Regions from separate parts of the Halomonas sp. MS1 genome, predicted to be linked through region 4. Evidence: predicted binding sites of a transcription regulator. Region 4 holds the regulator's gene; each other region holds the start of a gene.
What was found. Region 4 encodes PhoB, which activates phosphate uptake and scavenging genes when phosphate is short. Its sites were predicted from a motif close to TGTCATANNNNTGTCANA; they were not measured.

Region 1: NF683_RS04755 (putative 2-aminoethylphosphonate ABC transporter substrate-binding protein) is a predicted target of PhoB. The motif match lies at 2,060-2,077, and genes of this name have one in related genera.
Region 2: NF683_RS04615 (PhoX family protein) is a predicted target of PhoB. The motif match lies at 4,280-4,297, and genes of this name have one in related genera.
Region 3: NF683_RS00165 (DUF6482 family protein) is a predicted target of PhoB. The motif match lies at 4,541-4,558, and genes of this name have one in related genera.

Annotation. Positions count from the first base shown of each region.
Region 1 covers NZ_CP098926.1:1,040,832-1,048,815, forward strand. Annotated here, with positions in the region: gene NF683_RS04750 (putative 2-aminoethylphosphonate ABC transporter ATP-binding protein) at 1-919, opposite strand, end outside; gene NF683_RS04755 (putative 2-aminoethylphosphonate ABC transporter substrate-binding protein) at 963-2,012, opposite strand; gene NF683_RS04760 (UTRA domain-containing protein) at 2,156-2,866, opposite strand; gene NF683_RS04765 (HAD family hydrolase) at 2,859-3,587, opposite strand; gene NF683_RS04770 (bifunctional diguanylate cyclase/phosphodiesterase) at 3,705-6,404, opposite strand; gene NF683_RS04775 (GGDEF domain-containing protein) at 6,623-7,984, shown strand, end outside.
Region 2 covers NZ_CP098926.1:1,006,678-1,014,661, reverse strand. Annotated here, with positions in the region: gene NF683_RS04635 (heme/hemin ABC transporter substrate-binding protein) at 1-763, opposite strand, end outside; gene NF683_RS04630 (ChuX/HutX family heme-like substrate-binding protein) at 760-1,824, opposite strand; gene NF683_RS04625 (TonB-dependent receptor domain-containing protein) at 1,856-3,829, opposite strand; gene hemP (hemin uptake protein HemP) at 3,940-4,107, opposite strand; gene NF683_RS04615 (PhoX family protein) at 4,364-6,496, shown strand; gene NF683_RS04610 (hypothetical protein) at 6,616-6,936, opposite strand; gene NF683_RS04605 (LysR substrate-binding domain-containing protein) at 7,122-7,984, shown strand, end outside.
Region 3 covers NZ_CP098926.1:28,937-36,920, forward strand. Annotated here, with positions in the region: gene NF683_RS00145 (putative monovalent cation/H+ antiporter subunit A) at 1-771, opposite strand, end outside; gene hemH (ferrochelatase) at 987-2,066, opposite strand; partial or broken gene NF683_RS00155 (cryptochrome/photolyase family protein) at 2,179-3,759, shown strand; gene NF683_RS00160 (thiol-disulfide oxidoreductase DCC family protein) at 3,756-4,154, shown strand; gene NF683_RS00165 (DUF6482 family protein) at 4,187-4,489, opposite strand; gene NF683_RS00170 (hypothetical protein) at 4,630-4,923, opposite strand; gene dnaB (replicative DNA helicase) at 4,990-6,378, opposite strand; gene rplI (50S ribosomal protein L9) at 6,598-7,044, opposite strand; gene NF683_RS00185 (hypothetical protein) at 7,060-7,911, opposite strand; gene rpsR (30S ribosomal protein S18) at 7,924-7,984, opposite strand, start outside.
Region 4 covers NZ_CP098926.1:1,496,242-1,504,225, forward strand. Annotated here, with positions in the region: gene pstB (phosphate ABC transporter ATP-binding protein PstB) at 1-353, shown strand, start outside; gene phoU (phosphate signaling complex protein PhoU) at 384-1,109, shown strand; gene cysZ (sulfate transporter CysZ) at 1,178-1,912, shown strand; gene NF683_RS06685 (copper chaperone PCu(A)C) at 2,038-2,517, shown strand; gene NF683_RS06690 (hypothetical protein) at 2,616-2,936, opposite strand; gene NF683_RS06695 (hypothetical protein) at 3,331-3,633, opposite strand; gene phoR (phosphate regulon sensor histidine kinase PhoR) at 3,934-5,250, opposite strand; gene phoB (phosphate regulon transcriptional regulator PhoB) at 5,253-5,942, opposite strand; gene ubiA (4-hydroxybenzoate octaprenyltransferase) at 6,064-6,954, opposite strand; gene NF683_RS06715 (chorismate--pyruvate lyase family protein) at 6,989-7,567, opposite strand; gene NF683_RS06720 (NAD(P)/FAD-dependent oxidoreductase) at 7,655-7,984, shown strand, end outside.

The DNA of each region.
Region 1 (7,984 bases), 460 kb from region 4:
CGCTGGTGCTGGCACTAAGCGCGACTGCTTCGGGGCGAATGGCCAGTTGAGCTGCTTGGTCTTGCGGGTAGGCGTGCGGCAAACAAGGGCAGGAAATAGTGCCTAGCAACGCGTGGTTATTCGCCTGTGCGGTCACCTCTAAAAAGTTCATGGTGCCGATAAATGACGCCACAAAAGCGCTGGCGGGCTGGTGATAGATCTCGGCAGGCGTACCTACTTGTTCGATCACCCCGTGGTTCATCACTACGATACGATCAGCCATGGTGAGTGCTTCTTCTTGATCGTGGGTCACCATAATGGTGGTCACGCCAAGGCGCGCCTGTAGCGCTTTGATCTGATGTCGCAAATGGCCGCGCACCCTCGCATCCAGCGCTGAGAGCGGTTCATCAAGTAGCAACAGGCCGGGCTCAGTAGCCAGCGCCCGCGCCAACGCAACCCGCTGCTGTTGCCCACCAGAAAGCGCGGCAGGATATTTATGTTCGCTGCCACTAAGATCAACCAGCGCAAGTAACTCCGCCACGCGGGCAGCAATCGTCGCTCGATCACTGCGACGGTTGCGTAACCCGTAGGCAACGTTGTCGAACACCGTCAGATTGGGAAACAGCGCATAAGATTGGAACACGATGCCAAAATCCCGCGCCTGCGGGGGCAGCGTGGAAATATCCTTGCCGCGCTGAATTAAGCTACCTGCTGTTTGCTGAGCTAGGCCTGCAATAGTGCGCAACAGGGTTGTTTTGCCACAGCCAGAAGGCCCTAAAAAGCATACAAACTCGCCTTCCTGAATCTGTAGCGCAATGTTGTCCAGCGCGGTAAAGCTACCGAAGCGCTTGGTGACACCATCTATGCTTAGGTGCGCAGAGGGTGAGAGTGTTTTCGCCGCCGAGTGAGCCGTCAGCGGCGATGTCAGTGTGGTCTGCATAACATCTCCAAGCCCCGGCCTTGGCCGGGGCAGCTGTTCGTGCTTACTGTTCGGTTTTACCGTCGTAGCGGCGCTGCCACTCTGCCAGCACGCGTTCGCGGTTAACCGCGGCCCACTGGAAGTCGGCATCAATCATGCGATCGGCAATGTCAGTGGGATAGTTTTCAATCGGCTGTGCCACACCGGGATAGGCCACCACGGCGTAGCCTTCGTTATAGAGTTCGTTAGCCTCGCGGGAAACGGCCCAATCCATCAGCGTTTGTGCAGCTTCCTGTTTGGCGGTTCCCGCAACGATGGCGGCAGCTTCCATATCCCAGCCAAGCCCCTCTTCCGGGAAGATCACTTCAATCGGTGCGCCTTGGGATTTTAACCGTGCACCACGGAAGGCAAACGACACACCGACTGCTGCTTCACCGGTGGCCGCCAGGCTGCAAGGAGCAGAGCCGGAGTGGGTGTAACGGGAAATATTGTTATGCAGGCGGTCCATATAGTCCCAGCCCTGCTCTTCGCCCCATAGCTGCATCCAGCTGGCTACATCCAGATAACCGGTACCCGAGGAGTTGGGGTTAGGCATAATCACATGCCCTTCAAACTCAGGCTGGGTCAGGTCTTCCCAGGAGGTCGGCATCGGCACGCCCTGACGCTCGCCTTCAATAGTGTTGTAGCAAATGGCCGCGACCCAGGCGTCCATGCCTACCCACGCAGGGTCTTCACCGTTACGGTAAGCAGCATCAATAAATTTTTGATCAAGGTTTTCAACGCCTGCGGGCGCATAGCGCTCCAGCATGTCCTCTTCTTCAAGCACCAGCAGACTGGTGGCGGCTAAGCCCCAGATGACGTCTGCCTGGGGATTATCTTTTTCCGCCAGCAAGCGCGCAGTAATCACGCCCGTAGAATCTCGCACCCAGTTAATGGTGATATCGGGGTGAGCGGCATTGAAGCGTTCGGCGTATTTTTGCAGGTCATCTGACTCAACGGCGGTGTACACCGTTAGCTCAGTGGCGCTAGCCATCGAAGTGAAGGCAACGGCAGTCGTTGCAAGCAGAGCAGTTGCAATCTGAGTAGGTTGGAACAAACGGCGAAGTTTCGACATGGTAGGCTCCCAGCGTTTTGGTATAGACCAGAAGTTTGCCGTCGTTAGATGACAGTGCGATGACGCTTGTTTGACTGATTTTTTAAGTTGTTATGTACGCGTATGGATGGGATCTCGTGAGCGTCCTTGTCTCTGCAATCAGGCTACTGCTGACCCGACAGCTCAACACGGATGCATAACGAATCGTGTAACCAGTGCTCTTCGTCATATTCGATAGGACGCTGTTGATCATCAAAAATGGCGCGGCAAATGTTTAGCCCGGCCGCACCTGGGGCAACGAGTAATTCTTCTGCATCTAATGGCGACAGCGCTTCAGACACCATGCGTATTGAGCGATTGGCCAAGTGATGCCCCCACCGCCCTCTTAACAACCCCCAGAGTGATTGTCCGCTGTAGATGTCTAGCAATTCTGGCGCACGCTCTGGCACCACCCAAAGCGACTCCACCAGCACAGCGCGATCATCCACGTAGCGGCGACGGCGAATATGGTGAAACGGCTGGTCATCGGGCAGCCCCAAGGCACGGGCTGCCGCCAGGTGTGAGCGGGTTTCCAGCTTTAGAACCGCCGTGCGTGGTTGCCGCCCCTGAGCGCCCACATAGTCATTAAAGCCTGCGTCCCGGGTAGGGTCATACACCAGCCGGGCGGGTGAAATGAACCAACCACGCCGATTGCTGCGGTGGATGAGCCCTTCCCCCTCCAGTTGCGCTAAGGCTTGGCGTAACGTAACGCGGGTCGTAGAGAAGCGCTCCGCCAACGCTCGCTCAGCGGGCAACCTGCCTTCCCACTGCGTGGCATGCTGGGTAATTAAATAACGAAGCTGTTCCGTTAACTGTAAATAGTAGGCATCAGGCATGCGCCGATTTTCCTGATAGATCGTTGGCCGATGAAGCGTCTGTCGACGCTGCCATCCGCCAGTCTAAGCGCTGCCACCCTTCTACACTAGCCACCTCTGCCAGCACGGGGTCAGGGTTAACCGCCACTGGGCAGTCGACATACTGCAGCAGCGGGATATCGTTGCGGGAATCTGAGTAGAACGTTGTATGGCTAGGGGCAATTTTTTGCTCGGTTAACCACTGCTGAAAACGCACTACTTTCCCCCCACGGTAAGAAAGCACGCCTTTGCTATGGCCGGTGTAGCTTGCCCCACTTGCCGCTTGTTCGACACTAAGCTCTACCGCCAGCACATGCTCAATCCCTAACATCGTCGCAATCGGCGCGACCAGGTGATGCGATGACGCAGAAATAAGGACAAGGATATCGCCTGACTGACGGTGCGCGTCCAGGCAGCGCCAGGCTTGATCAAAAATACGGGGCTGCAAATGGGTAGCGACAAAGCGCTCAACTTCTTTTTGTACATCGATTACTCGGCGGCCCCGCAATGGCGCCAAGGTCATTGCCAAGTACTCCTCTAGCTTTAACTTACCGGCGTGATAAGCCAGCTGCATCTGTTCGGCACGGGCTATAAAGGTCTCGGCATCACTGATCCACCCCTGCTCAATCATCCATAAATTCCAGCGGTCGCTGCAGTCTCCATCCAGGAGGGTGTCATCAAGATCAAACAGAGCGAGGCGCATGTGGCACTCCTTTTTTCGCGAGTTCGGCGGCGCGTAGGGTATGCCAACGATGATGACAGGACGATGACGCCATTGATGAGAATGGAAATTGCTCGCCCTACCTGTCAATAAAATGGCTTAAGGGGTTAACCACATTGAGGCAAACTCATCGGCGGGTAGCGGACGACCAAACCAGTACCCCTGAGCTTCGCTGCAGCCCATTTGTGCGAGCAAATCGGCCTGGGCAGGGCTTTCAACGCCTTCTGCAAGGGTTTTCATATCAAGCGTGTCAGCCATAGCGATAATGGTTTGCACAATCGCCCGATCATGGTGGTTATCGAGCATGTCACGCACAAACGAAATGTCTATTTTTAACGCGTCCGCAGCAAAGCGCCGTAAATACGAGAGCGATGAGTAGCCTGTACCGAAGTCATCAATAAACAGCGCGTAGCCAGCCTGACGCATTGCCTGAGTAATTGTGACCGCCTGATCGGGATCACGCATAAAATCACTTTCAGTCAGTTCAAGCGCAATGGTGCCTGGAGGTACACAGGCGGTTAGCTTAGCCACATGTGCGGTTAGCTGAGGGTCGGCAAATTGTTGCGCTGAAATATTGATTGAGAGCCTACCTGGCAGTGGCGTATTACCGGCCTGCCAAACACTTAACTGACGTGCCGCTTCTTCTAGCACCCAGTCTCCCAGCATGCAGATCAAGCCACGCTCTTCCGCCAAAGCAATAAACTCGCCAGGGCTTACCCATCCCCACTCAGGGTCAAACCAGCGGCACAGCGCTTCAGCCCCCGTCAATGTTTTGTTCGTAAGACTGAACTGCGGTTGAAAATAAAGCTGTAAGCGCCGTTCAGTAATGGCTTGATGCAGGCGCTCGGTCATCCATTGGCGGCGCTCCAGCGTCTGACGCATCACTTGTGTATAGGGGCATACGCTATTATCACGGCGTTTTGCGTGATGGAGTGCGATACTGGCTGCGTTAAACAGCTCACCGGCCTCCGCTACATCGCTTGGATAGCTAGCAATCCCGATACTGACATCGAGGTTAAAAATACGATGCCCCAGCTGGATAGGGAGTTTGATAAGTTCGCATAACTGAAACACCACTTCTTGAAGGCGAACATCCTCAATGCTGGGCAACAGTACGGTAAATTCATCACTGGAAAGTCGTGCGACAGCGCTTTTAGATAGGCTAGCTTGCCGTAAGCGCTCGGCCACGGTTGCGAGTAACTGATCTCCTACCTCGTGGCCATGTAAATCATTCACCTCTTTAAAGCGCCGGATATCCAGCAGCAGCAGCGAAAGAGAGTCACCCTGACTAGATGCCTCTTTTCCCATACTGGCCAATAGCTCCATAAAGCGCGCACGATTAGGCAATCCTGTTGTGCTGTCTGTATAGGCAAGACGTTGCATGTGACGATGATCACGGCGACGTTCTAGCTCACCGGCAGCACCCGTAGAGAGAATTTTCAACACGGAAGTTGCAAACGCATTGGTCGTCAGTGGTGTTTGATAAAACACCATCATCACACCAATGGCATCGCCCTTAGCATTATCCAAGCGGCGGCCTATCCACGCCTGGGTACTTAACGAGGTTCCCGGCAGCGTAAACGCATGGCCACTTTGAACAACGCTCTCGCCTTCAAACACGACTCGTTCAGCAGGCGTTCCCTGCAGCATAAACGTTTGGTTATCTATTAACTGGCCATTCGCGACTAAACTAACGGTCTGGGCTGCTGTTGCGGGCCGCAGCGTGTTTATCTTATTAGATGTCCCCAAAGACCGTGGAACAGGTTGATCCAGTAACGCAATAAACCCAGCATCTGCTTCTAATAACGTGGCTAACGTGATGATCAACTGGTGGAAGTAATCGTCTCCTACGCGTGAGGTAACTGTAGAGGCTACTTGTACCACCGCATCCTGCACGCGTTGTGATTCGTGCTGGTCGGTCACATCTGAGATAAAGCCCTCGAGATAGGCCACATGGCCATCATCATCGATAACAGCTTGCCCTTGCTCCCACATCCAACGGTAACTGCCATCCCGATGGCGCAATCGGTACACCACACGATATGGCTGACGCTGCTGGATTGCCTGTTGTGCTGCTAGATGAACGCGGTCTTGATCGGCTTCGTGTATGAGGGAGGCAAAACTGATGAGTCGATTATCTTGTAATTCGTCCGGATGATAGCCCGTGAGCGCCTCAGCCCCTTGGCTGACCAACTGCATCGTCCAGTGTTGATCATTTAGGCAACGGTAGGCCATGCCAGGAAGGTGATTCAGCAATGTGTTTAAACGCCGCTCACTCTCTCGGGCCAATTCTTCACTTTGACGAAGCGCTTGCTCGGCTTGGCAGCGGCCAAGCTCTGCCCCCGCTTGAGCGGCCACAATGCGCAAGATTTCGTTTTCAAGTCCATCGAGCTGCATCGGTTTATTGCTTAACACCGCTAAGATGCCAATGGCCGAGCCATCGGATGAAAACAGAGGCAGTCCCATGTAACTCTCTGCACCCAGTTGGCTGAGCAGCTCGTCTTTAGGAAAGCGCGCTTGAACATCGCAGGCATACAAGCAAGGTTCTCTACCTACAACCGTTTCACAAGGCGTTCCCATAAGAGGATAAGCGATATTTTCCTGATGATCGTTATTTGACCAAACGGCCAATGTTGTAGCCATATGCGCCTCGGTGACCACAGCGATCAACGCATGATCAATCCCAAGCAGTTGGGCAAGTTGCTCGACAAGCGTCGTATAAAAGTCAGGTCTTCCGCTACGTCCTAAACCTTCCGCCAACTGACGGAAAATCTCCGACGCTTCGTTTCTGGTGTGCATTGGCGCACTCACTTTTGTCATCGTAGAGCAGCTGCCCACAGAGCACTGTTATAATAAGCTGTTGCAATAAAATGCAGCGGGCTACAGCATAAACAGTTATTTTACTGATTTACCATGCCTATCTATGACTCTGCTAACACACGCAGACGCTATAATTGATTATTTAGCACATAACTTAGTGGCTGCTCGCTATGCTGGACAGCACGTTGAGGGATAATATGACGAGCCGTTTAGCGGAAGACAAAACACTTTATACTTCGCTCACTAGCGAGCTTCCCAGTTTTCTTGGTAATGCGTTATTACGCTCGGCTAGCCTACCTTCGCTTCCTGCTATTGCCATGCAAGTGCTTGATATCGCACGCTCCCCCCGAGCTTCTCTGAGTGACTATGCGCGCGTTATTGAACGCGACCCTGGGTTAACGGCGCGCCTTATTGCGGCCGCGAATAGCGTGCACTACCTGCGTTCAGCTCATCCTGCACAAACCAGCTTGGAAGCCACCCAGCGACTGGGATTAGACGCAACGCTCGCCACCGTATTGAGCTTCACTCTGTTTCCCTGGCCACCTACAGAGAACGCGGCTCTGCAAACATGGCGACGCGCCATTGTTGCCGCCGTGGTAGCAAGCAAGCTGGCTCACCAACTCTGCCCCGCACAGGTTGGCAGCGCATTCACGCTTGCCCTACTGCAAGATATAGGCATTTTGGCGATCCTCTCTACCTACCCAGACGAGGCCGAGGCACTATACGCTGAACGCAGAATGTCTCACGCACAGTTGGTCAACGCTGAACGCCGCCACTTTGGCAGTGACCATACACTGATTGGTGCTTGGTTAGCCGCCAAATGGGGGCTACCGTCCTCGATCGTGCATGCTATTGACCAAAGCCATGACGGCTTTATAACCGATGACATGGCGACACTCTGCCTGCGTTTATCCGGCCCAATCGCCGATGCATGGCTCAGCCCTGAACCAAGCACCACCTTAGCAATATTGCTTAGGCAGTTAGCGGTCACAGAAACACTGCCTACGAATGTCATGGAAGCACTCTTCCATCACTTGCCAGAACAAATTGACTTATTAACAGATATTCTGGATATCACCGTACCCGCGCCTGTGGATAGTCAAACACTGCTGGCGGACGCACAGCAGTTGCTCTATCAACATGCTTTGACGCTCACCGCACGATTAGACGCTCAGCTACAGCAGCTGGATACACTACAGCTACATAATTCTGCATTAGAAGAACGCAGCCGTATTGATCCACTAACTCAATTGGCTAACCGTGCTTGGTTAGAGCAGCAACTCCAGGAGCATTTTGCACTTTGCAATGAGCAAGGCCGCACAATGTCAGTGGTGTTTATCGATTTAGATCATTTCAAAGTGCTTAATGACCAATATGGCCACCAGGCAGGCGACTTAATTCTGGAACGTTTTGGTAAAACGCTCGCGTCATTAACTCGCTCAGGCGACTTGGCTGGGCGCTATGGCGGTGAAGAATTTTTAATTATATTGCCCGATGAGACCGCTCAAACTGCGAGACAGTTAGCCGAACGCATTGCGCTGCATTTAAATGAGCAACCG
Region 2 (7,984 bases), 490 kb from region 4:
TCACAATAAGCCGCTGTTCGCGTCCTGCGGGCGTTAAGCGCATACCCGGTAACTGCCATAGCGCGTTTTCACCGCCCAGCGCGTCTAACCCCCGTTGGGACATAATCACCAGTGCGGGTGCTTCTTTTGCCAGCGCCTCTGCCGCAACGCTTTGATAGCCCGCCATATCGCCAAAAGCATTGTCGAGGCCAACGGCATCCAAGGCTATATGGGCGGCGGTGCCGCTGCCGGCAACCCGCGGTGTTAGGCCACTATGGTGAAGAATAAACATCGCACGTGTATCCGGCAGCGGGGGAAGAGCCGCCAAGCGCTCAAGCGTCGCGGTGAGTGAGGTTGCCAACTCGTCACCTCTTTGTTGGCGTTGCGTGTGCTGAGCCACCGTGCGGACTTTCTCGGCAATCGAGGACAGGTCAGCAGGGGCATCAATCACATCAACCGTTACGCCCACGGCCTCTAGCTGTTCCAACACCTCTTTCGGGCCGGAATGTCCCGCTGCTAACACACGGTCCGGCGCCACTGAGAGGACGCTTTCTGCCGACAGCTGGCGCAGATAGCCTACCGAGGGCAGTGCGGCCATTTCGGGCGGGTGGAGCACCGTATCATCGCGGGCAACGATCTCGATATCCGCGTCAAGCGCGGCGATGGTTTCAGCGATATCGCCGCCCAAAATGACCCAGCGTTCGTTGGCTAGCGCCCCGCCAGTGGTTAACCAGCCAATCAGTAGCGCGGCAAGCGAGTGGCGTGCGAAGCGTGTGACATTCATGCCACGGCCTCTTGGTTGCCGAGTTCATTCAGCAACTGCCGCCACTCGGGCCGCTCCACGCGACCTTCCTGGCGCTCAGCGTAAATTTGCAGCACGAAAGAACCCTCTGCATCAAAGGCTTCTACACTGGTGACGCCACCGTCGCGGTTAGGCTTGCTGACCTGCCACACTTGCTCAATGGCAGTGTCATTAAGGTGCAGCGTGAACTGCTCGCCAAACAGGTTCAGCCAGCCGCGGGCGCGCTGAGGTTCAGGTAGTGTGCCAGTGCGAATTTGCACGCAGCCAGGACTGGCCACGAACAGCATCAGTGGCAGTGCGCGCTGACTTGCTTTGGTTAACAGGTTTTCCAGGGCATCGACGGGCAGCGCGCGAGTATAACGGCCTTCCATTAGCTGGTTGGCTTCCAGACGCTCTAGATGGTGGCGCTGAAGCAGGGCGAAAAATTGGTGCACATCACGCATCGCCGCCCATTCGCTGGCGAGTGTCGGCGCTTCAGGAAGCGCACGCTTTAAGCGGGGCGCGCTTTGGGTAAACGCGGGGGTATCTAGGGTGCCTAGGGCAGCTAATGCGCCCCATGGGCGGGGCAGCGGATTTTCCAGCGCAAAGCTTTTGTGAATGGCACAGCCATGCTGATTGAAAATTTGCAGGCTCCAGCGCCACTGGCCTTGTTCACTCTCCGTTGGCAGGGGGGCATGAATAGGGTCGCGGATTAGGCAAGCCCAGTGCCAATGGGAATACAGCAACCGTAAATCTAGGCCGCCTGGGTCAAGCAGCAAGCCGGTTTGCGGCCCGCCGTCTAGGTCAGGGTAATCACCGGTTTGCTCAAGCACGGCTAAACGGGAGCGGGTGAGCGCTTTGACTCGGCCTAACAGGGGGAGGCGCGCCGCAAGGTCTTTCGGCGCGAGGGGCAGCGTCCATACGTCACGGCCTAAGCGCGCGGCCTGAAGTTCGCCTTCACTGATTGATAAGCGCTCGGCAATATCAATCGCTGGCAGGCGAGGCTGTGCTGCTCGTGCTGCGTCAAAGGCTTCAAGAATTGCGATCTGCTGGGACTCAATCATACGTCACCTCTAGGCTTAACATTGCAAGGAGTTACCACTGCCAGTTGAGGGTGGCGAACAGGCTACGTCCGTCGCCCAGACTGCCATCGGGCCGATACCACACTTTGTCGCCGAGGTTGGCGAGGCGCAGCGCGGTATCAATAGCGGGGGTGATTTGCCAAGCAAGGTGGATATCGTGCAGCCCATAGCCTGGCAGGCGTTCATCGTCGCCCTGTTTGTCGAACGCCTGAGCAAAGCGGCCCTGCCAGCCGACCCGTACAGCGCCGTTATAAAGCGCAACATCACTGCCCAGCGTCATTTCCAGAGGTGTTTGGCTACCCAGAGCCTCACCGCTGTCGCGATCTTTGCCGGATACCTCTGAAAGACCTACAAAGCTAGTTAGCAGCGGGAATGCGCTAGGTTGCCAAGTAAGTCGGGCGTCATAGCCCCATAGCTGAGCACGCTGCACGTTTACGGCCTGAGTTGTGCCCGCCATGATATCGACCTGAGTGTCAATGAAGTCGTCTGCACGAGTGTCGAAGTAGCTGGCGCGCGCCTGCCAGTCGCCTTGGTGCCATACCACACCGCTTTCCCAGGTGCGGCTGGTTTCAGGCGACAGGTTCGGGTTGGGAATCCAGTAGTTATCCGGCGTGCAGAAGGTGGGCCCGGCGCAGAAACCGGCAAAGTGGCGCTCATTAGCGTAAAGCTCGGAAAGACTGGGGGCGCGGAAGGCTTCGGCGTAGCCGGAGAACAGCATCAAGGAGTCGTCGGGTCGCCAGGCAAGACGGAAGCGCGGCGACACTTGGTCGTGCACGCTGTCGGCATCGTTTTGACCGCTGGCGTCATAGCGGTCATAGCGCGCGCCAATGCCGACGTCAAGCTGCCCCGCACCGCCCTCAGCTAAATAGCGGCCCGCAGTAAGCGTGGTGTCAAGATAGGCTGACTGGGTATCGATATCAGCGTGAGGGAAACCATTCGCTTCACCGTCAGGCCGTTGGCGAGCCTGCTCCAGCTCTGCGCCAAACACCAGCGTTTGTGAAAGCCAGCCATGGTCGATGCTGTGATAGCCATCGCTCTGCAGGCCGATCCGCTCAAGGGTACGGCTAGCCTGTGGCTCGTCGATATCCTGTTGGCTAAAGGTAAGCTGTGAGGTGATTTCAGTGGCACCACTCGGTTGCCAGCGGTGGCCAAGTTGTACGTTATTACTCTCAACATCACGGTCGCGTAATGGGTTGCTAGCGCTGGTTGATAGCTGCTGCGGATTAGCGGGTTGGGTGGCGCGCTCATCATAGTGCTGCCAGCTAATAAACACCCGTTGGTCGTCGCTTGGTTCCCAGCCGCCTTTCAAAAGCAGGCTATTGAGGCTGGCATCTTCTACTGCTTCATCACCGCCCGCGCGACGAATATCGCCGGACTCGCTACGGCCCACAGAAAATAGCCCATCCACTTGCCCGTTAGCCGTGGCGCGGCGGCCAAACGCCGTCAGGCTGCCGCGTAGCTCGTCGTTCGCTGTTGCTCCGCCTAGGGAGAGACGTGCACCGCTATCTTCACCTGGGGCTAATAGATCGCTGGCCTCGACACTGGTAAAGCTAACAACGCCGCCCATGGCATTGCTACCGTACAGGCTGGAAAGCGAGCCACGGGCAATCTGCACTTCTTGAATCAGCGCTGGGTCGAGGAAGAAGTTGCCCACATGGCCAGTGGAAATATCCTGGCGAACACCGTCCAGGCGCACCAGTACACCATTTCTGCCGAAGCCACGCATACTCAGCGTTTGGCCGTTACGGCGTCCTTGGCCAGCCACATGCAGGCCAGGCTGGCGGCTCAGCACGTCTTCAACGCGGCTCGCGGTGGCAAGCGTTGCGTCTTGGCGGTCGATGATGTCGATAATCAGCGGTGCGCGGGACAGATCCGTCGGTGCTCGGGTACCTGTGACTGTGAGGGGGTCTAAGCCCGAGTCATTGGCGTTGGCAGGCAGAAGAGGGAGTAGGATAAGGCAAAAGCCTAACGTGTGAGTTGGTTTCATGGGCCAGACAGTTCCAGCAGAAAGTGATGGATAATGTTGCTGGCTGGGTGCGATGGGCTACCTGGCTGGCTAAAAGGGTTAGTAGTAGGTAAGTGATTATTTTAAAAGGCTTACGCCGTTAAGATCAGCTTGCCGCTTTTCGTGCGTCGCAGCACATAGCGTCGCTGTTCATGATGAATAACCAACTGACCGTCTTGATCAAGCAGCGCCTGACTTGTCACTTCGCGAGATGCGCTAGGCGAGCCTTCTGGCGGAGCGTCTTTTTTTCTGGGCTGCATGAGAGATTGTTTCCTGTGGTAATGATAACTATTAGCATTAATTTAGCAGATTTGACTACCTCTCACAACCATCACTCCCAACCTTACCTAACCACCGTGCAGATGCTTAACCAACAGTTTTTAAAGGTGGGGAATAGCTTGCTAATGAACGTTCACCTAACAGTAGAGTTCTCGTCATTACCCTGTCATTTAAATTGATTAGTGTCCTCTTAACATAAAACTAGCGCGTGTTAACCGTGACGAGAGGACCGTTGTTATGAGCAAGGAAATTGAAGACCATCGCCTGTTAAATCAGAGCAGCAACCAGCCGTTTGCGGATGTGTTAGCGCAGCATGTTTCGCGACGCGCGGTAATGCGGGGCGGCTTAGGTTTGGCCGCTGCTTCAATGCTTGGCTTTGGCGGTGCCGCCCAAGCACTGGCTTCAAACGGGGCGCAAAAAACGCCGTTGACGCTGGCGTTTGAGGCGGTTCAAGGATCGCTAACGGATGCTGTCGTAGTGCCTGAAGGCTATGTTGCCCAAGTGCTGGTGCCGTGGGGCACGCCGTTGAACACTGGTGACAGCTGGCAGTCCGACCAGTCAATGACTGCCGAGCGCCAAGCCGCTAGCGTGGGTATGAACCACGATGGAATGGCTGGTTTTGCTCTGGATGCCGATAACGCCTCACGGCGCTTTGTGCTGGTGCTCAACAACGAATATATCGATCAAGCAGCGCTGTGGGCACCTCAAGGTGGCCCCACTGATGCTGAAGGCAAGCGCCCCGCCGAAGAGTCGCGTACTGAAATCAACGCTCACGGTGTCACTATTGTGGAAGTTGAGAAAGACGCTAACGGACACTGGTCGCATGTGCCCGGCTCCCGCTATAACCGCCGTCTTACCAGCGCGACGGTGATGGAAATGGCTGGCCCAGTGGCAGGCAGTGACTATGTGAAAACGCGTTTCTCCCCAGCGGGTACGCAAACCCGTGGCACCAATAACAACTGTGGTAATGGGTTAACGCCCTGGGGTACTTATATCGCTTGCGAAGAGAACTGGCCCAATGTGTTCATTAATCACGGCCAACTCTTCCAGGACGACGCGCGGATTGGTATTCCTACCGATAAAAGCCGCTATGGTTGGGATACCTCTGCGGGTGATGCCTCTGAAGAAAACGATGAGTTTGCGCGTTTCAATATCACGCCACGGGGCGAGCGTGCTGAAGATGATTACCGCAACGAAGCGCGCACCTTTGGCTACCAAGTTGAAGTCGATCCCTATAGTGATGCTCACGCGGTAAAACGCACGGCACTTGGTCGTTTCCGTCATGAAGGGTGCTGGCTAGGTAAGCTGGAAGCAGGGCAACCCGTGGTGTACTACTCTGGCCACGATTCCCGCAACGAGTACGTCTATAAGTATGTTTCTGACGCTGCCTGGGATCCCGCCGATGCCAATCGTCCGGGTGAAGCGTATGACCGCCTCGCTATTGGTAGTAAATATCTGGATAACGGCACCCTCTATGTGGCTCGCTTCAACGCTGATGGCAGCGGTGAGTGGTTGCCGCTAACACCTAGCGCGCTAACACGCGACGGCCGTTCGTTGGCAACGGCTTTGGGCTTGGCAGAGGATGATTTAGCTGGGGTGATTATTAACACCTGTGATGCAGCGGATCTAATGGGAGCGACACCAATGGACCGCCCAGAGTGGGCAACCGTGGATCCTTCCTCTGGCGAGGTGTATCTAACGCTGACCAATAATTCGAAGCGTAGCGAAGAAGCCGCAGCGGCTACTTTCACCAATCAAGGCGATGACATTGCTCAGCTAGGGGTAGGCTATGAGACAGCCCCGGCCAACGCTGTTAATCCACGCGCTAATAACGAAGCCGGTCACATAATCCGCTGGCGTGAAAGCCGTCTGCCGAATGCCTTCCGTTGGGAAGTGTTTGTGTTTGGTGCCGCCACTAATGATGAAGGCAATCATTCCGGCCTGACTGAAATGAACCAGTTTGCCAGCCCCGATGGTCTGTGGTTTGACCAGCGTGATGATGGTCAGGGCATTCTCTGGATACAGACCGATAATGGTTACGAAGGCATTACCGAGTACACCAACGACCAGCTATTAGCCGTGGTGCCTAACAGCCTGGACGAGATTCAGGGTACCGGCCCGGTGATTAACAACAGCAACCAGCAGCAACTGAAACGCTTCGCCGTAGGGCCGAACGGTTGTGAAGTGACCGGCATTTTTGCGACGCCGGACAAAACGGCGCTGTTTATTAATATTCAGCACCCCGGCAACTGGCCCGCGGATGGTAGTGCACTGACCCAAGATGCCACCGCTGAGGCCAGCGGTCAGGTACGCCCTCGGGCATCTACCGTTGTTATTCAGAAGCGCGATGGTGGGCCGATAGGGGTGTGAAAATAGCTGTTGAGCCCTAGTCACAATTTTGGGTGCTTAAAACGCTATTGAGAGCTTCCATTAAAAGCTTCGAACCTGTGAAAGGTTCGGAGCTTTTTTTGATCCTGAGCCTTTTGGGCTTACTGCTTTTTCTGCCGGGCTTCTAACGCGTGGATGGCGTCGATCTTCAATGGGAGCTTGTTGGCCCAGAGAATATCTTCGCGGCAATGGCCAATATCTAGCAGCACCTGATCATCGTAGGCCAATAGCGGCAGTATATGGCGGCGGAAAAGACAGCGCCGCCGGAAACGCCACCAGCCCATATCTAGCGCGCGAATTAGCCTCATTGACGGCATGGCAGGCATGTAAAAATCTACTTGTGGTGGCTTTGGGGGCGGCGCTAATTGGCTGGCTTTTACCCATGCATTTTGGGCATGTTGGGCTGAACATTCACACTTCATCGCGCACCTCTTTTTTCACAACGACTGTGCAGGCAGCGGTGTCTGGGCACCGACTGGACAGGTATGGTTTGGGGTCAATAAGTGAGAGGGTCGCGACCTCTTGAGAACAGCTTGGTGCTTCGTCTTGGATCAATCAAACGAAAAGATCTACACTGATCGTTAAGTTTTTCTGAAAGGTGGGCGTGATGAATCAACTATCGACCATAGCTCCCAGCCGAGCTGCCTTGCCGTTACTGGATAGCGAGGTGCTACGCACCTTTGTGACGATTGCGGAGAGTGGCAGCTTCACCCGCGCCGCCCAGCAGCTATTTCGCACCCCATCTGCACTGAGCATGCAGATCAAACGGCTAGAAGAAACGCTTGGCCAAACGCTATTTGTGCGTGAGGCGCGCTATGTGCGCCTGACTACCGAGGGGGAAGTTCTCCTGGGCTATGGTCGACGGCTGCTTAAGCTCAATGCGGAAGCCGTTACTCAGTTTTTAGCTCCCACCATTGAAGGGCGCGTCGGGCTGGGTATAACTGACGACGTCGTTGGGCGTATTTTACCCAATGTGCTTGCTCAGTTTGCTCGCTCGCATCCGGCCGTGCAGGTCGATGTCGTCGTTGGACGCAGCAAAGACCTGCTCGCTAGGCTGGATGAGGGAGAACTCGACTTGGCGCTGGTGATGGGCGGAGAGCCTGGTCAGGCGGCGCGCGGTGATGTGGTGCATAGCGAACCGTTAGTGTGGACGGGCCGTGAGGATGGCGTTGCCGTGGAACGAACACCACTGCCGGTGACCTTGGCTCAACAGGGATGTGCGTGGCGGAGGATCGCGCTAAACGCCCTTGACCATGCTGGGGTTAATTACCGGATCGCTTACTCCTGTGACCATTGTGCTGGCCAGGAAGCGGCTATGCTGGCTGATCTGGCTGTGACGGCTTTTCCGAAAAGTTTGATTCGCCCACCGCTCAAACGGCTAAACAACGATGCTCTACCGCCGTTGGGAGATTATCAGGTATTTCTTGTCAAGCGTGCGGGCAGTAGTGATGCCAGTGAGGTATTGGCTGA
Region 3 (7,984 bases), 1.5 Mb from region 4:
GCGCGCCAGCAAGTAAATACCCGCTTTGACCATGGTGGCCGAGTGGAGGTATGCCGACACCGGCGTTGGCGCAGCCATGGCATTGGGTAACCAAAAATGAAACGGAAACTGGGCTGATTTTGTGAATGCCCCCAGCAGCAAGCAAATGAGCATAGGGGTATAAAGCGAATGTTCACGCAGATCGCTTTCCATTTGGCCAATCTCATAAAACGACCAGCTTCCGCTTGCCCCCCCTAACAGCACCAGACCTGCCATCAGCGCCAAACCACCGGCAACCGTTACAAACAGCCCCTGACGTGCGGATTTTCTTGCCTCAATATCGGTATGGTTAAAGCCAATCAGCAAATAAGAGGTGATGCTGGTTAGTTCCCAGAATACGAAAAGCGTAAGCAATCCATCGGCAAGCACCAACCCCAACATAGAGGCCATAAACGCAACAAGTGCTAAATGAAAGCGTGCAATATCCGTATGGCCTTTGAGATAACCACCGGCATAGATCAATACGAAAGTGCCGATAACGGTAATCAGCAGCCCGAATAAAAGTGACAGTCCATCAAGCAGAAAACTCAAGCTGATGCCTAATGATGGCACCCAAGACCACTCCAACAGTAATGGCCCTTCACTCATTACAACGGGTGCCTGACTGAACAGCCAGACAGTCATCAAGGCAGGAAACAGCGCCAGTACGAGGCTCGTCCGTTCTCCAAACCAGCGGTTGAGCAAAGGCGACGACGCTGCCAGCACAAAGCCCATTAATACAGCGAATTGCATCCGGTGGTTTCTCCCTATAAGAACGTGTCAGTTAACCCCAAGGCAGTAGCAAGACCAAACGGCTCTAAGCGTTGAATAAATGTGATTATTAATGCACAAACCTTATACCAAGGTTGATTACGTTTCTATAAAACTAGTCACCCATAAAAAAAGCCGCCTTAGTTGAGCACTTTTGGGGTGCAGTTCACTTTGGCGGCTTTTGACAAAACGCACTATTAAGAAGCGGACAGCCACCCCGCCAACTCGTTGTTAACAACCGCTAGCAGGGCATCAATGTGATCGTCTCGATCATTCAGGCAAGGAATATAACTAAACGTCTCCCCTCCTGCGCCCATAAAGCTATCGTGGATCTCTTCTTTAATCTCTTCCAGCGTTTCCACACAATCAGCAGAGAAGGCAGGCGACATAATCGCAATATGCTTGTGCCCTTGCTTGGCAAGTTCAGCCACATGATCGACGGTTTGCGGGCCAACCCACTTTTCTGGGCCAAACTGCGACTGAAAGGCGGTATCTACTTCCTCTTTGTTCAGCCCTAGTTTTTCACGCATCAAACGCGTCGTTTTCTGACACTGACAATGGTAGGGGTCACCTTCTAATAGATAACGTTCGGGGACACCGTGGTAGCTTGCTACCAGTTTCGTCGGACGCGTTTCAAAACCGTCGTAAGCTTCCTGAACTGAATTCGCCAGCGCCTGAATATAAGCAGGATGCTCAAAATAAGCGGGCACCGTACGAATATAGGGCTGCCACTTCATTTTCATCAGCGTACGGAATGCCTGATCATTTGCCGTCGCAGTCGTAGGCGAGCCGTACTGGGGATAAAGCGGGAAGAAAACGATCCGCTCACAGCCCTTCTCTTTCATGCGCTTAAGGACACTTTCCGTTGACGGATTGCCGTAGCGCATACAGAAATCAACTTCGATGCTATCGCCGTAGAGCGCTTTCAAACGTGCAGCCATTTTTTCAGTTTGGGCACGCGTCGTGGTCAACAACGGGCTCTCGTTCTTCTCGTTGTTCCAAATACTTTTATAAGCGTTACCAGAAGAAAATGGACGCTTGGTCAAAATAATTAGTTGTAAAAGCGGCTGCCACTTCCAATTAGCGTAATCAACAACACGCTTATCGGACAAAAACTCGCTAAGGTAGCGCCGCATAGACCAATAGTCGGTTGCGTCCGGGGTGCCCAAGTTAGCCAACACCACGCCGACTTTTGCAGGGGGAACGGCAGGATGGTCACTTGGCGCATGGACCAAGCGCCCTTCGCCCGGCTGATCTTTTACAACGCTATCGACCATGTCGCTAACTCCTCAGATGTTTTAAACAGTTGGCAAAATCTTAACACTTTTCGGCAAAGCTGCGGCATAAAGTTATACTATCAACATTATTTGTATAACTATAGGCCAACTCATGTCGAAGCCTTTACTATTAGTCCTTGGTGATCAGCTTTCGCTTTCATTGGCAACCCTGCGCAATGCGCCAACTGACGCAGTCATCGCTCTTTGCGAGGTCGCCGAAGAAGCGCGCTATGTGCCTCACCATATACATAAAATCGGCTTATTCATGGCCGCCATGCGGCACTTTGCGCAGGCGCTGCGCGATAAAGGCTACAACGTTCACTACAGCCGTATTGATGATGCTGACAATACCCAGTCACTCATCACAGAAGCTGAGCGTATTGCCACTCAGTACGGTTGCCATGAAGTGCGTGTAGCAAGACCTGGTGAATGGCGACTTTGGAATGCTATGCAGCAGCGCCAAGCAGCCACCCTACCCTGGAAAGTGATCGAAGATGATCGCTTTTTCAGCTCACCTGATGACTTTGCCAACTGGGCTAAAGGACGTAAACAGCTTCGTCTGGAGTATTTCTATCGAGAGCAGCGCAAACGAACTGGGCTATTAATGGAGGGCGATACACCTGCTGGAGGAAAATGGAACTTTGATCACGACAACCGTGAGCCGATTCAAGCAACGCTCAGCTTCCCATCGCCTCCCACCCATCGCCAAGATGCGCTGACCCAGGAAGCGCTCAATGATGCCAAGCAGCATTTTAGCGAACACATGGGATCCCTGGATAACTTCAACCTTCCCGTCACCCGCCGACAGGCGCTGGTGGATTTAAACCACTTCCTTGACCATGGGTTGGCCGACTTTGGGCGCTACCAAGATGCGATTAGCGATAAAGAGCCGTTCCTTTTTCACTCCAGACTGTCGGCGGCGCTCAATATCGGCCTGCTAACACCTCACGAAGTCTGTGAAGCCGCTGAGCAGCGCTATCTAACAGGTCATGCGCCTATCAATGCAGTTGAAGGATTCATTCGTCAAATACTCGGTTGGCGAGAGTATGTTCGAGGGCTTTATTGGACACAAATGCCAGCTTATAAGCATGAGAACCGGCTTGGGTTTAAACGTGAATTACCGGCATTTTACTGGGATGGCAATACCGATATGCGCTGCTTACAGCGCGCTATCCAAATGACTATCGACAACAGTTACGCCCACCATATTCAGCGCTTGATGGTAACCGGCAACTTTGCCCTGCTATGTGGTGTTAAGCCTGAAGCGCTGTGTGACTGGTATCTAGCGGTGTATGCCGATGCCTGCTAATGGGTAGAGCTGCCCAACACCTTAGGCATGGTACTGCACGCTGACGGCGGTTTAATGGGCTCCAAACCTTACTGCGCTTCAGGCAAATATATCGACAAAATGTCTGACCACTGCCAGCACTGCCGCTACTCTCCAAAACAGGTAACAGGTCCAAAGGCGTGTCCGTTTAACAGCCTTTACTGGCATTTTCTGGAAACCAACGCTGAACAGCTGAACCGCAATCCGCGTATGAAGCTGATCTATGGCTCACTCTCTCGCATGACAGACGAAAAGCGTGACGCGATGCGTCAACAGGCTGAACAGTTTCTTGCCTCGCTACCCACCAGTCCAGGCTATGGCCAGACCTGCCACACACAAGGCTATCTATCAAAGGGTGCTCAATGAGCCGCTTCTCTACGCTTCACGCAACGTCACCTGTCACGCTATATCATGATGGCCACTGCCCTTTCTGCCGCGTGGAAGTCGCTTGGCTTGCAAAGCATCGCCATCAAGAACGTGTCGCACTCGTGGACATTCAGCGTCGTGATTTCAATGCAGCCGATATAGGGCGCAGATTTGACGATATGATGGGGCTACTGCATGTCAAAGATAGCCAAGGAAATTGGTATATCGGGATGGATGCCAGCCGGGCCCTCTATGCGGTACTGGGCTACCGGTGGCTAGTATGGCTTTCTTGCTTACCAGGCCTGCGAGGAGTAATGGATGCAGGCTATCGTTTTTTTGCCCGTCGCCGTGTGCGGCTAGGGCGATGGTGGGAGAAGCGTCACGCAACCAAGTGAGGACGCCATAGGATGTTGCAATGCTTGTAGTGTTAAAACACTAGCGGCATACGTGACGTTAACGGCGAACTGTAATGAGCATCGCGTCCAATCACTTCATCCTGGGGTACATGCTGCACTAAGTAAGCACGGTGAATCCCAGCACGTTTTAGCTCAAGATAAACATCATCTAGCGAGCGAAACAGCATTGGCTTACCGCGCTGGGTCAACATATGCCGCTCGCCCTCTACATCTTCAAGCTCTAGTTGATAAAAGCGGCTGCCCGAATGCGTGATAACGCGTATTTCAAAATTATCGTGACCCGCAACAAATTGCTTCAGTTCTTTAAGTTCCATGGTTCCCTCCTGTGATTGTTCATCATCATGGGGCACAGCATGACGACACCCCATGACAATTTTATTACCTTGGCACTAACTGCCTATGACGGCAACATCACAAAAGAGTTCCTGACCAAAACGTCAACTTATTCGTCGAATTATTGATACTCAGAGGGGTCGATTGCTTTACCTAACGAATTGCGATCTATCCAGTTACCGCCTTTAGTTTCCTTGTAACGGAAAACTACTTTATCGCCTACCGTTACCGGTAGCTCTGAATCTTCAGTTTGGTAGCTATATTTTTCCCCTTCAACTACCAGGAAGTAACGGTAGAGGTCAGGCATTCCCAACCACTCTTTAAATGGCCCTTCTCGCTCTAGTGACTGCAGTTCCCCACGGCCTTCCAGCTTAGGAAGACGCTTACGGTTACCACGTCTAAAACCACCTGCCATTTGCTACTCCTGTCTATCTGCTTGGTCGGGGAGGAGCATTATACGTTCTCCCCCCTAACGCTCAAGTTAATCGCCGAACGCTTCGCCATAGCTATCGGGCGCAAGGTCTTCGAAGCGTGTGTATTTACCAATAAAGGCCATATGTACCGTACCGATAGGCCCGTTACGCTGTTTACCTATAATCAGCTCGGCAATCCCTTGGTTGTCAGGATTGTCAGGGTTATACACCTCATCTCGGTAAACAAACGCAATGACGTCGGCATCCTGCTCAATCGCTCCCGATTCCCGCAGATCCGACATGACGGGACGCTTATTGGGGCGCTGCTCCAACGAACGGTTAAGCTGTGAAAGTGCTACAACAGGACATTGAAACTCTTTTGCTAGCCCTTTCAGCGAGCGGGATATCTCCGATATCTCACCGGTACGGTTTTCAGAAAAGCCGGGGATCTGCATTAACTGCAGATAGTCAATCATGATCAGCGCCATATTGCCGTGCTCCCGCACCACTCTACGCAGGCGTGAGCGCATTTCATTAGGCGAAAGCGCCGCAGTATCATCGATAAATAGCTGCTTGTCTTTGAGCAGGTTGACCGCTGATGTCAGTCGCGGCCAATCTTCATCTTCCAACTGCCCCGAACGCACACGGGTTTGATCAATCCGACCCAACGAAGAGAGCATACGTAGCATCAGAGATTCTGCAGGCATCTCCATGGAGAACACCATCACCGGCTTATCGCTAGCAATAACCGCGTGCTCCACCAAGTTCATGGCAAACGTGGTTTTACCCATTGACGGGCGGCCCGCGATAATCACCAAATCTGAGGGCTGTAAGCCTGAGGTCATTTCATCGAGGTCACGAAACCCCGAGGAGAGCCCTGTCATTTCACCCTTTAGATTGAACAGCTCATCAATACGATCAACGGCTTTGGTTAGCAGTTCACTCATGCCGATAGGACCGCCCGTTTTCGGCCGCTCTTCGGCAATCTGAAAGACTAATCGCTCCGCTTCATTCAGCAACTCATCAGCAGGCCGCCCCTGGGGCGAAAACGCTCCGTCAGCAATTTGATTGGCCGCACGGATTAATTTACGCAGCGTTGCCCGCTCGCGAACGATATCCGCATAAGCACGAATATTACTGGCAGAAGGCGTATTGCGAGCCAGCTCAGCTAAGAATGCCAAACCACCCACCGTATCCAACTGATCACGCGCTTCTAACGCCTCTGACAGCGTTATAACGTCCAGCGGCTGCCCGGATTCGGCCAAATGAATCATCACATTGAATACCAAGCGATGCTCATAGCGGTAAAAATCATCCGCCACCAACCGTTCCGAGACATTGTCCCAGGCCTGATTATCCAACATTAGCCCACCTAGCACCGACTGCTCCGCCTCAAGAGAGTGCGGCGGCAGCTTTATCGCTGCCGTTTCCTGATCAGCAGAAGGCTGGTCCTGCATAGTGAGCTCCTTAATCATAAAGCGTAGCCAATTACGATGACTATCTTAGCGGGACAATCTCAAACCCACCATAAGCGACCTATCTACGCCAAGCGACGTTCAAAAAAATTCGACCCACACCTCAAACGTTTTTGACCGCGCTTAGGACGGTTTAGATTAAAAAGACAAAGGGCGCGGGAAGACCCGCGCCCTTTGAGGCGTCAGCGTTGGCGAGAGCGTTTACTCTGCGACAACAACCACGCGAACAACAGCATCTACTTCTGCATGCAGGTGTAGAGCGATGTCGTATTCGCCAGTTTGGCGAATCGGACCTTGCGGCATACGTACTTCGCTCTTGGCAACTTCGATGCCAGCAGAGGAAATAGCGTCGGCCAAGTCACGAGGACCGATAGAACCGAACAGTTTGCCTTCATCGCCTGCTTTAGAAACCAACGACAATTCGATGTCGTTAAGCTGCTCAGCACGCGCTTCAGCTTCTGCTTTACGCTCAGCGGCTTGGGCTTCAAGCTCAGCACGCTGGGCTTTGAATGCTTCAACGTTATCTTTGGTTGCCGGCACGGCTAGGCCGTAAGGAACCAAATAGTTACGACCATAACCGGGCTTTACAGTGACTTTGTCACCCAGGCCGCCCAGCTTACCAATGTTGTCGAGCAGAATGACTTCCATCTCGTAAACCTCTTGTCAGTTGCTGCGGGCAAGGCGTGCGCGAACGTTCGCGAATGTATCAATCAGCCCCAACAGCAGCACAATGAGAATCGTGGGCCAGGTCGTGATCAGCAGCACATAAAATGCCACCAGCCACAGCCCGTTCATCCCCTTTATTCCAATAAACCCATGCACTAGCGCAATGCCAGCTACCAGCAGTGGAATCCAACCAAGCATTGCCAGAGCGTGCGCTCCCAACACCATACCCCCCACACCAAGCACGACTAAAACAGCCAGCTCTTTGGGCGATAGGCGCAGTGCGTGAAACTCTTCGCGGAAACCGCCTGGGTTATAAAGCCCAGCTTGCCAGCTTCGCGCCAAAGCCAAACACGCAATAGCGGCCAACAATACCACCAAGCCTGTTACACCACCGATCACCATAGCGGCAAGCGTCGGTGCATCAATACCTTGGTTAGCAAACTCTGTCAGCATGCGATCAATCTCGGTAGAGCTTGCTCGCAGTTGCTCCAGCATCAACTCTGTTCCACCTGGCGGTATAAAAATGCCGAGTTGAACCATAACCGCTGCCGCCAATGCGCCAACGATTAACGCTTCACTCCAACGCATCCTCTCACGCAGGATGACTGCCATCAGCGTTACTAGCAGCACGCTAGCAAGTGGAATGACGTCACCTTGAGACCACCAGAACCCCGCAGGTAGTGCAGCAGCGATAATTACCGGCAGCGCAGGTGCAAAACCTTTGCGTAAGGTAACTAGCGCGGCGATGGCTGCCCCTAACCAGAACAGCCAAGGCACTAGCGTCGCTAACGCCGCCCCGCCAATGGCATAGGGCGTGCTCCGCATGAGCCATCTCGCCAGTGCCAGCATCACGTTAAACGCTTACTGATGGCTATCGGAGTAGGGCAGCAGTGCCAGGTAACGCGAACGCTTGATAGCAGTC
Region 4 (7,984 bases):
ATGAGGTTAAAGACCGACTGCACCGGTCGGCCTGGCAGCTATCTGGCGGCCAGCAGCAGCGCTTGGTCATTGCTCGTACGCTTGCCGTACAACCGGATGTACTGCTACTTGATGAACCAGCGTCAGCCTTAGACCCGATCTCAACGCTGAAAATTGAAGAGCTGATTCGTAACCTTAAATCACAGCTAACGCTAGTGCTGGTTACCCACAATATGCAGCAAGCCGCGCGGGTTTCTGACTACACGGCTTTTTTGCAGCACGGTGAACTCGTTGAGTACGGGCCAACGGATCAAGTGTTCACCAACCCGCGTTTACAACGCACCGAAAACTACATCACTGGCCGCATTACCTAGGCCCCAAAGACATCACGTCAGGAGTGCTCAATGGATATTACGAGCGATAGCCACAGCCAACATATCTCTCGCCAGTTCAACCAAGAGCTGGAAGAGCTAAAAACCCACCTGATGGCCATGGGCGGTCTGGTGGAAAAACAAGTGCAAGATGCTGTTTTTGCGCTACTGGAAGGTGATAGCCGTCTTGCTGAGAAAGTGCGCGACAATGACCGCCAAGTGAACGACCTGCAACTGCAAATTGACGATGAATGTACGCGGGTATTAGCACGTCGTCAGCCAGCGGCTTCCGACTTACGCTTAGTGCTGGCGGTTATTCGCGCAACGTCCGACCTCGAGCGTATCGGCGATGAAGCCAGCAAAATTGCTCGAAATGCACTACTGTTGAGCGAAAGTAGCGGCAGCATCCGTGGTTTAGTCGAAGTACGCCATATCAGCGAGCACGTGCGTAAAATGCTTCGCGATGCACTTACCGCTTTTGCGCGTTTTGATACCGATCTTGCAATGCAAGTTGTGCGCGAAGATGAGTTCGTTGACGATGAGTATGGTAGCGCCATGCGCTCGCTGATGACCTTTATGATGGAAGATTCACGTTCGATTAGCTCTGTACTTAGCATTATGTGGGTGCTACGTGCCTTAGAACGCGTGGGGGATCATGCCAACAACCTGGCGGAGTACGTTGTCTACTTGGTCAAAGGGCTAGATATTCGCCATAGCGATCCCGACAATATCGACCCGCAGGTACTTAAAAAATCTTGACCTAGCACGCGATTCCTCCTGCAATACGCCCAGATATTCCCTCTGGGCGTTTTTTCTAAGGAGCAAATATGTTGGATGCGATGACGGCGCTGAGTCGAGGCACTCGCTTGGTCTACCAGAAAGGTCTGCGGCGCTATATTTTCCTACCCATCGTGGTCAATATAATCGTTTATGCCAGCATGCTCAGCTTCGTAGTCAGCCGCTTTTCTGGCTGGTTAGATAGTGCGATGACCATGGTGCCAAGCTGGCTTGAGTGGCTCTCATGGCTAATCTGGCCACTGTTCTTTATCAGCCTACTGCTGGTGATCTTTTTTACCTTCACCCTGGTCACCCACTTAATCGCCGCACCTTTCTATGGTTTTTTAGCCGCGAAGGTAGAGCGTCAAGCAACAGGGCGTGAACCCCTGGATGACCGCGGGCTCGCTAAAACCGCCGTCGATGCCTTGGGTCGCGAGCTAGTCAAACTCGGTTATATTCTGCCACGCATGGTGATACTGTTTATCATTAGCTGGATACCTGGCCTAAACCTGATAGCGCCTATTTTGTGGATCCTTTTTTCCGCGTGGATCATGGCAATCACTTATTTAGATTATCCTATGGATAACAATAAGATTACCTTTCGCGATATGCGTACACGATTATCGAAACGGTGGTGGCCAAGTCTCACCTACGGCGGGTTAATTATGCTCGTGACCTGGATTCCTCTCGCCAACCTGTTCTTAATTCCCGGCGCAGTGGCAGGTGCCGTCTTAATGTGGGACGACCACTACCGCGGCACGCGCGACATTACGCCTCATCGCTAATGACTTAATCGCTATAACGCTGATACAACCTATTTGTTACCTTAAGGTTGTTTGGCTTCACTATTATTCTCAAGATTAAGCATAAGCCTTGTTAAGAAGATAAGGCCCCTACAAGGAATACGACCATGCTGACCCGCGCACTCTGGTTGACGGCTCTCCTCACTGGCTCAATCTCTTTCGCATCGGCTCACGACGTTCAAACCGACCAGCTAAGGATCGCTCATCCTTTTGCCACGCCAACGCCCCCCGGTGTGACAAATGGTGCCGCTTATCTGGATATTACGGCTCATACAGAGTCCGTCACACTGGTCAGCGCACAGACACCTGTGAGCGAAAGTGTTGAGCTACATGATATGCAGATGGAAGGCGATATGATGAAAATGCGCCACGTCAGTGCTATCGAAATCGCTAAAGATGAAACGCTAACAATGCGCCCAGGTGGCGGCTATCACTTAATGCTAATGGGATTACATCAGCCATTGGCAGAAGGTGACCGGTTTCCCATCACGCTCGAATTTGCCCAGCAAGACGCTATTGAAATAGAAGTTTGGGTTCAAAGCGCCCAAGAAGGAAGCACCGCCGCTGACCGCCATCACCAGCATTAACAGGATCAATCGATCACCGTCTTAACCACAAAAACCCCGCCGAAGCGGGGTTTTTGCTATAAAACTTATTTGTCACACACGTTTAACCATCGCCCTCTTTACCAGCGTGTACTGCTACCTTCTTCACGGTTGAGTTCTTCAGCGCGATAACCTGCTCGCTCTTTAGAGTCATCATCAGCGTCACTGGCACGGCTTGAAGGAGCATATATCAGAGTATTCTCATTATCATTGATCAAATCTTTAGCTGAATAGGTCGCAGGGCCCGATGTGTTACGAGATTGAGGTTGAATAATTTCTTGGTTCTCAGCACGTCCTTGATTCAGCTCTATGGAGGAGTGTGCAAACGCTATTGGACTTGCGATAAGCCCCAACGATAAGCCTACAACCACAGTGCTTTTAACAAATGATTTCAACAACATAAATAAAAACTCCTTGCTATATGGAGCAACCGACAATGCAATGATACAAGGTACCTTCTTTTGCCAATCGCAAAACGTGTCATCTGAATAATTGCATTTTTAACACCAAGAAACAGTGGGCAACGTAACAATGATTATACTATACACAAAAAATTAGACCCCACCGAAGTGGGGTCTTGAGCACTCTTAGTATCGCGATACGTAACACTAGCTTCCTATCCGTTTGAGGGGCTCCAACCTTGGAATTAACCCTGACTAGCGTGTTGACCGTCGAAAGATTCAATCCTTGAATCTAGGAGCATCCATGCAATTTGACATCCATGCCTCTGAATAGCTCATCCGTAAGCGTAAGAGTTATAGTACCTTTTGAAAAGATAAGTAACCAAAGTTAATGTTACATTCCGCTATTTTCTTCAGGCAACTCATCTGTGCTGTCATAGCCAGACTCTGAATCGTCCTGGCTCGTTGAACTAGGTTCCATGTCGCTGGCGTTATCGCCTTCGTCATGAGTCAACTCTTGGCTATCATAATTACTTGAATCTGTTGTACTTTCGGATTGAGTCTCAACAGGCTGCTCATCAGGGGAAATATTGTTCGCGGGGTCTGCTGGCTCTTGAGCGAATGCTGCAGGGCTAGCAACTAAACCGAACGCTACACTTAAAATACCAGCTTTCTTGAGTAGTTCCTTGGACATCATGTTCCGTCTCCTAGATCGCTGTTCAGGTACTGCTTAAATAGTAAGAAAGACGGTCTTTCGGCTTACCAATTCCTATGGTTTTCTCTCTTACCAAGTACCAAGACACTTGCAGACGATGTGCCAAAAAATCAAAAACTATATAAAAAAACCGATAAAACAAACACTTAGCAAATAAAAGATAATAGGAAGGGCGCTTAAAGCGTTTGCAGATCAAGCAGGGAAAGTGGTTAGAAATGGCACATGAGTATTATGTGACCATACTTGTATGACAAGCATGACACACCTATACATCACTTGTACTTAAACAGCATTGCGCGAGGCGGGCTCGCTTTTGACAACACGTGATGACGGAAAAACACAGCGAAAGAGGGCCCCTTCGCCAGGGCGAGATTCAATTTGTAACAATGCGTCATGTCTTAGTAGCACATGCTTTACAATCGCCAGACCAAGCCCGGTACCACCCGTTGCAGTACTACGCCCTTTATCAACGCGATAGAAACGCTCGGTTAAGCGTGGAATATGCACAGGGTCAATTCCCTCACCATCGTCGTCAACTTCAATACAAGCACTGCCATTCGGCAGGGTTTTCCAGCGAAGTGTTATCTGACTACCCTCTGGCGTATACCGCACAGCGTTAAACACTAGGTTTGAAATAGCGCTATGCAGTTCCTGCTCGCTGCCGATCAGACGGGCATCGCTTTCAAGCGCGACTTGAACACTGTGCTGTTGGTTAGAGAGCGCTAGCGCATCGCGGCGAATGGTGTCGAGCATTGGCCCTAACGCCAACGCATGATGATCCTCGCCACCTTGATCAATTTCTAACCGAGAGAGCAGTAGCAGATCATTGACTAAGTTTTGCATACGCTTCGTCTGCTCTTCCATCTGAGCAATACCTCGGCCCAAACGTGGTGGAAGTTGCTCTTTCAAGTCGCTGTAGGTTTCTAAATAACCCGTCAGTACCGTTAGCGGTGTGCGTAGTTCATGGGAAACATTGGCGACAAAGTCACGCCGCATCTGCTCTAAACGATGCAAGCGGGTAATATCTCGCGCCATTACCAAGCGCTCATCATCACCATAGAGAGTAATTTGATATTGAAGGATATGCCGTTCATCGATGGGCGACGTTAAGGTCAGCGGCTCACCGTATTTACGTGCATTAAAGTAGCTGATAAATCGCGGGTCACGAAGCAGATTGGTAATGTGCTGGCCACGGTCGTGGGCTGTTTGCAAGCCCAGCATTTCCGTCGCGGCACTGTTCCACCACTCCAGGTCGCCATGCCGATCTAGCATAACGACACTGTCACGCATCGCTTCGGATGATTCCTGAATACGTGCAAGGGTGGCACGTAAGCGATTCTGAGTAATCCGTTGGCTCTTTTGGTAGCGATACAAGCGATCAAAAAGCTCGCCCCACATGCCGCTCGCAGCAGGGGGTTCATCATGAGGGTGAAGCGTTAACCACTTAAAGAGCGCACGCAGTTGGCGCAGTTGATACACCAGACAAACGGCAAGACCTGCAGCAACGCCAAGACCTGGCATACCCAGCAACCACCCCAGACAAGCGCCCAAAGCGGCCAGCCACGCAATTCGCCATAGTTCTCGGCTCCACAGGCGCACCGTTACACCCGCGCGGAAAAACGGTACCCAGTGCCTCTCACCGTTTGAATGAGACTCTGGTGAGCTTCTCCTAGGGCCTTACGTAGACGTCGGATGTGAACATCTACCGTCCGCTCTTCAACGTATACGTTACCGCCCCACACTTGATCGAGCAGTTGGCTACGTGTATAGGCGCGCTCTTGGTGCGTCATGAAAAACTGCAGCAGACGGTACTCCGTCGGCCCCATTTCTAACGCCTTACCGTAAGCACTCACACGGTGGCTCACTGGGTCTAATAGCAAGCCATTAATTTCAATAGGATCTTCGACACCACGGGGGGTAGTACGTCGCAATACTGCTTTTAAGCGCGCCACCAGTTCGCGGGGAGAGAAAGGCTTGGTGATATAGTCATCCGCCCCAGCCTCAAGCCCTTGAATCTTGTTATCTTCTTCGCCTTTAGCGGTCAGCATAATGATAGGCACTTCGGCAGTGGCTTCTTCACGCTTTAAGCGCCTTGCAAGCTCAATACCACTGGTGCCCGGCATCATCCAATCCAGCAAAAGCAGATCTGGCTGGTGGTCAACCATCATCGCGTGGGCATCCTGGGCGTTATCCGCTTCAAGCACGCGATAGTCAGCCATTTCCAGCGCCACTGCGATCATCTCGCGAATAGGCGCCTCATCATCGACAATCAAAACGGTCTTGGCGGTCATTCCAGGGCCTCACGGTGTTCAATGAAAACTAATTTAAAAAATAGTTTAAAAAAACAGTTCAAAGACATGTCAGTGACGATAACACCATGACTCGATGACAATTTTATGACATAGAGGATATTTAGCCAGTTATTGGCCACCAACTTAGTGCAATACCTGCAAAAATTAACAAGCCTGACCAATGATTATTAAGAAATGCCTGGAAGCAGCGGTCGCGCTCACGGCCAGCGATTAAGCGTTGTTGATGGACAAACGTAGCGGCCATAGCGGCTAGCCCAAGCCAGAAAAAGCCACCTAAACCAACACGCCATCCTACCCAGGCAAGTAGTCCAAGTGCCGCCACTTGCAACACACCAATGATCAGACGATCAGCGCTACCAAACAGCACCGCGGTAGATTTGATGCCAATTTTTAGGTCATCGTCGCGGTCGACCATGGCGTATTGAGTATCGTAGGCAACGGTCCACAGCACGTTAGCGCTAAACAGTAGCCATGCTTCAAACGGTACATGACCCAATACCGCACCGAATGCCATGGGAATCGCCCAAGAGAACGCAGCCCCTAACACCACCTGAGGTAAATGGGTGTAGCGCTTCATAAACGGGTAAATGAACGCTAATACAACACCACCTATCGACAACAGCACCGTAAACCAATTGGTCAATAGCACTAAAATGAAAGCAGTGGCTACCAGCGCGATAAACAGCAGCTGCGCCTCGGTTTCACTGATACGACCAGTGGCTAGCGGACGATGTTTAGTACGCTTTACATGGCCATCGAAATGACGATCAGCGTAATCATTAACCACACAGCCCGCGGCGCGCATCACATAAACGCCAGCAATAAAGATCAGCAGAACATTCCGTCCAGGCACACCCTCTGCTGCTATCCACAATGCCCATAAGGTGGGCCACATCAATAGCCAAGTACCAATCGGGCGATCCAATCGCGTTAAATGTAAAAAATCAGCCACCCGAGCCCATCCCGTTGGCCTCAACAGAGAACGGTCCATGCTTACCTCTCAAAAAGAAAACGCTGGCGATAGCCTAGCGCGAAGACAGGGCAAGATCATCTGCCATGGTCGATAAAAAGTATTCCTGCACTAACAGCGACAGCCCACCGTGCTGAAACACTGAGCGCCGCCCCCATACGCTGTCTAAAAGCGACGCAGAGTGTTCCGCGACAAAGCGTGGCTGATGGCGAGTGGCGTAGAGTGGCCCGCGCACCAAGTCAGGTTGTTGAAACAGCCAACTGCCTAATGAACGCTCGCCAAGCCCTTCTAACCCCTTACCTTGTAATTGACTGAGTGGCGCTACCGAGCGTGCGACTACCCAGGGCTTATCGCCGACACACAACGCGACTTCTCTCAGCCATGCATAGCGGCGCGGTTCAATTCCCAGCGCTAGCGCTTCATCCCGTAGAGGTAAGCCAATCGTTTGACGTAACAATTGCACCCGAAACGCGTTTGTGCCGCCTGCGACGGTTAACCGCGTCGTTAAGGAGTCCGTCGATGCCACCCACTGCCACCACGCAGCGCTCATTGCAGGACGAGCCGCAGCAACAGGGAGCCAGTGAGGAAATAGTCGATGAGGAAGGGAAGCTTGCCGAACAGTAGGGGCGATCACCAAAGTCTCCAAGGCGGTCAATACACAGAAAGCTAGTGTAACATGGTGACCTCACAGGCTTTTGTTCCGCCGACTTTTGGTGACTGCATGCCCTCACACGAGATATCGCGATATACCCATTCGGCACTGATTATTATTGGCACCGGTATGGCGGGGATTGGCCTTGCCCGCGCCCTACGCCGACATGGCGATACACGTACCATTACCCTTATCAGTGCCGACAGTGGCGATGATTACAGTAAACCGCTGCTTTCTACAGGCTTTGCGAAACGCTTAACGCCAGACCAACTCGCCCAACGTGACGCCAGCGGCGTCGCAGAAGAACTGAATGCTGAGTTAATTACCCACACCCAGGTCGCACACCTGCATGTGGATAACCAATGCGTAGAACTCAGTAATGGCCAACAGCTCCACTAC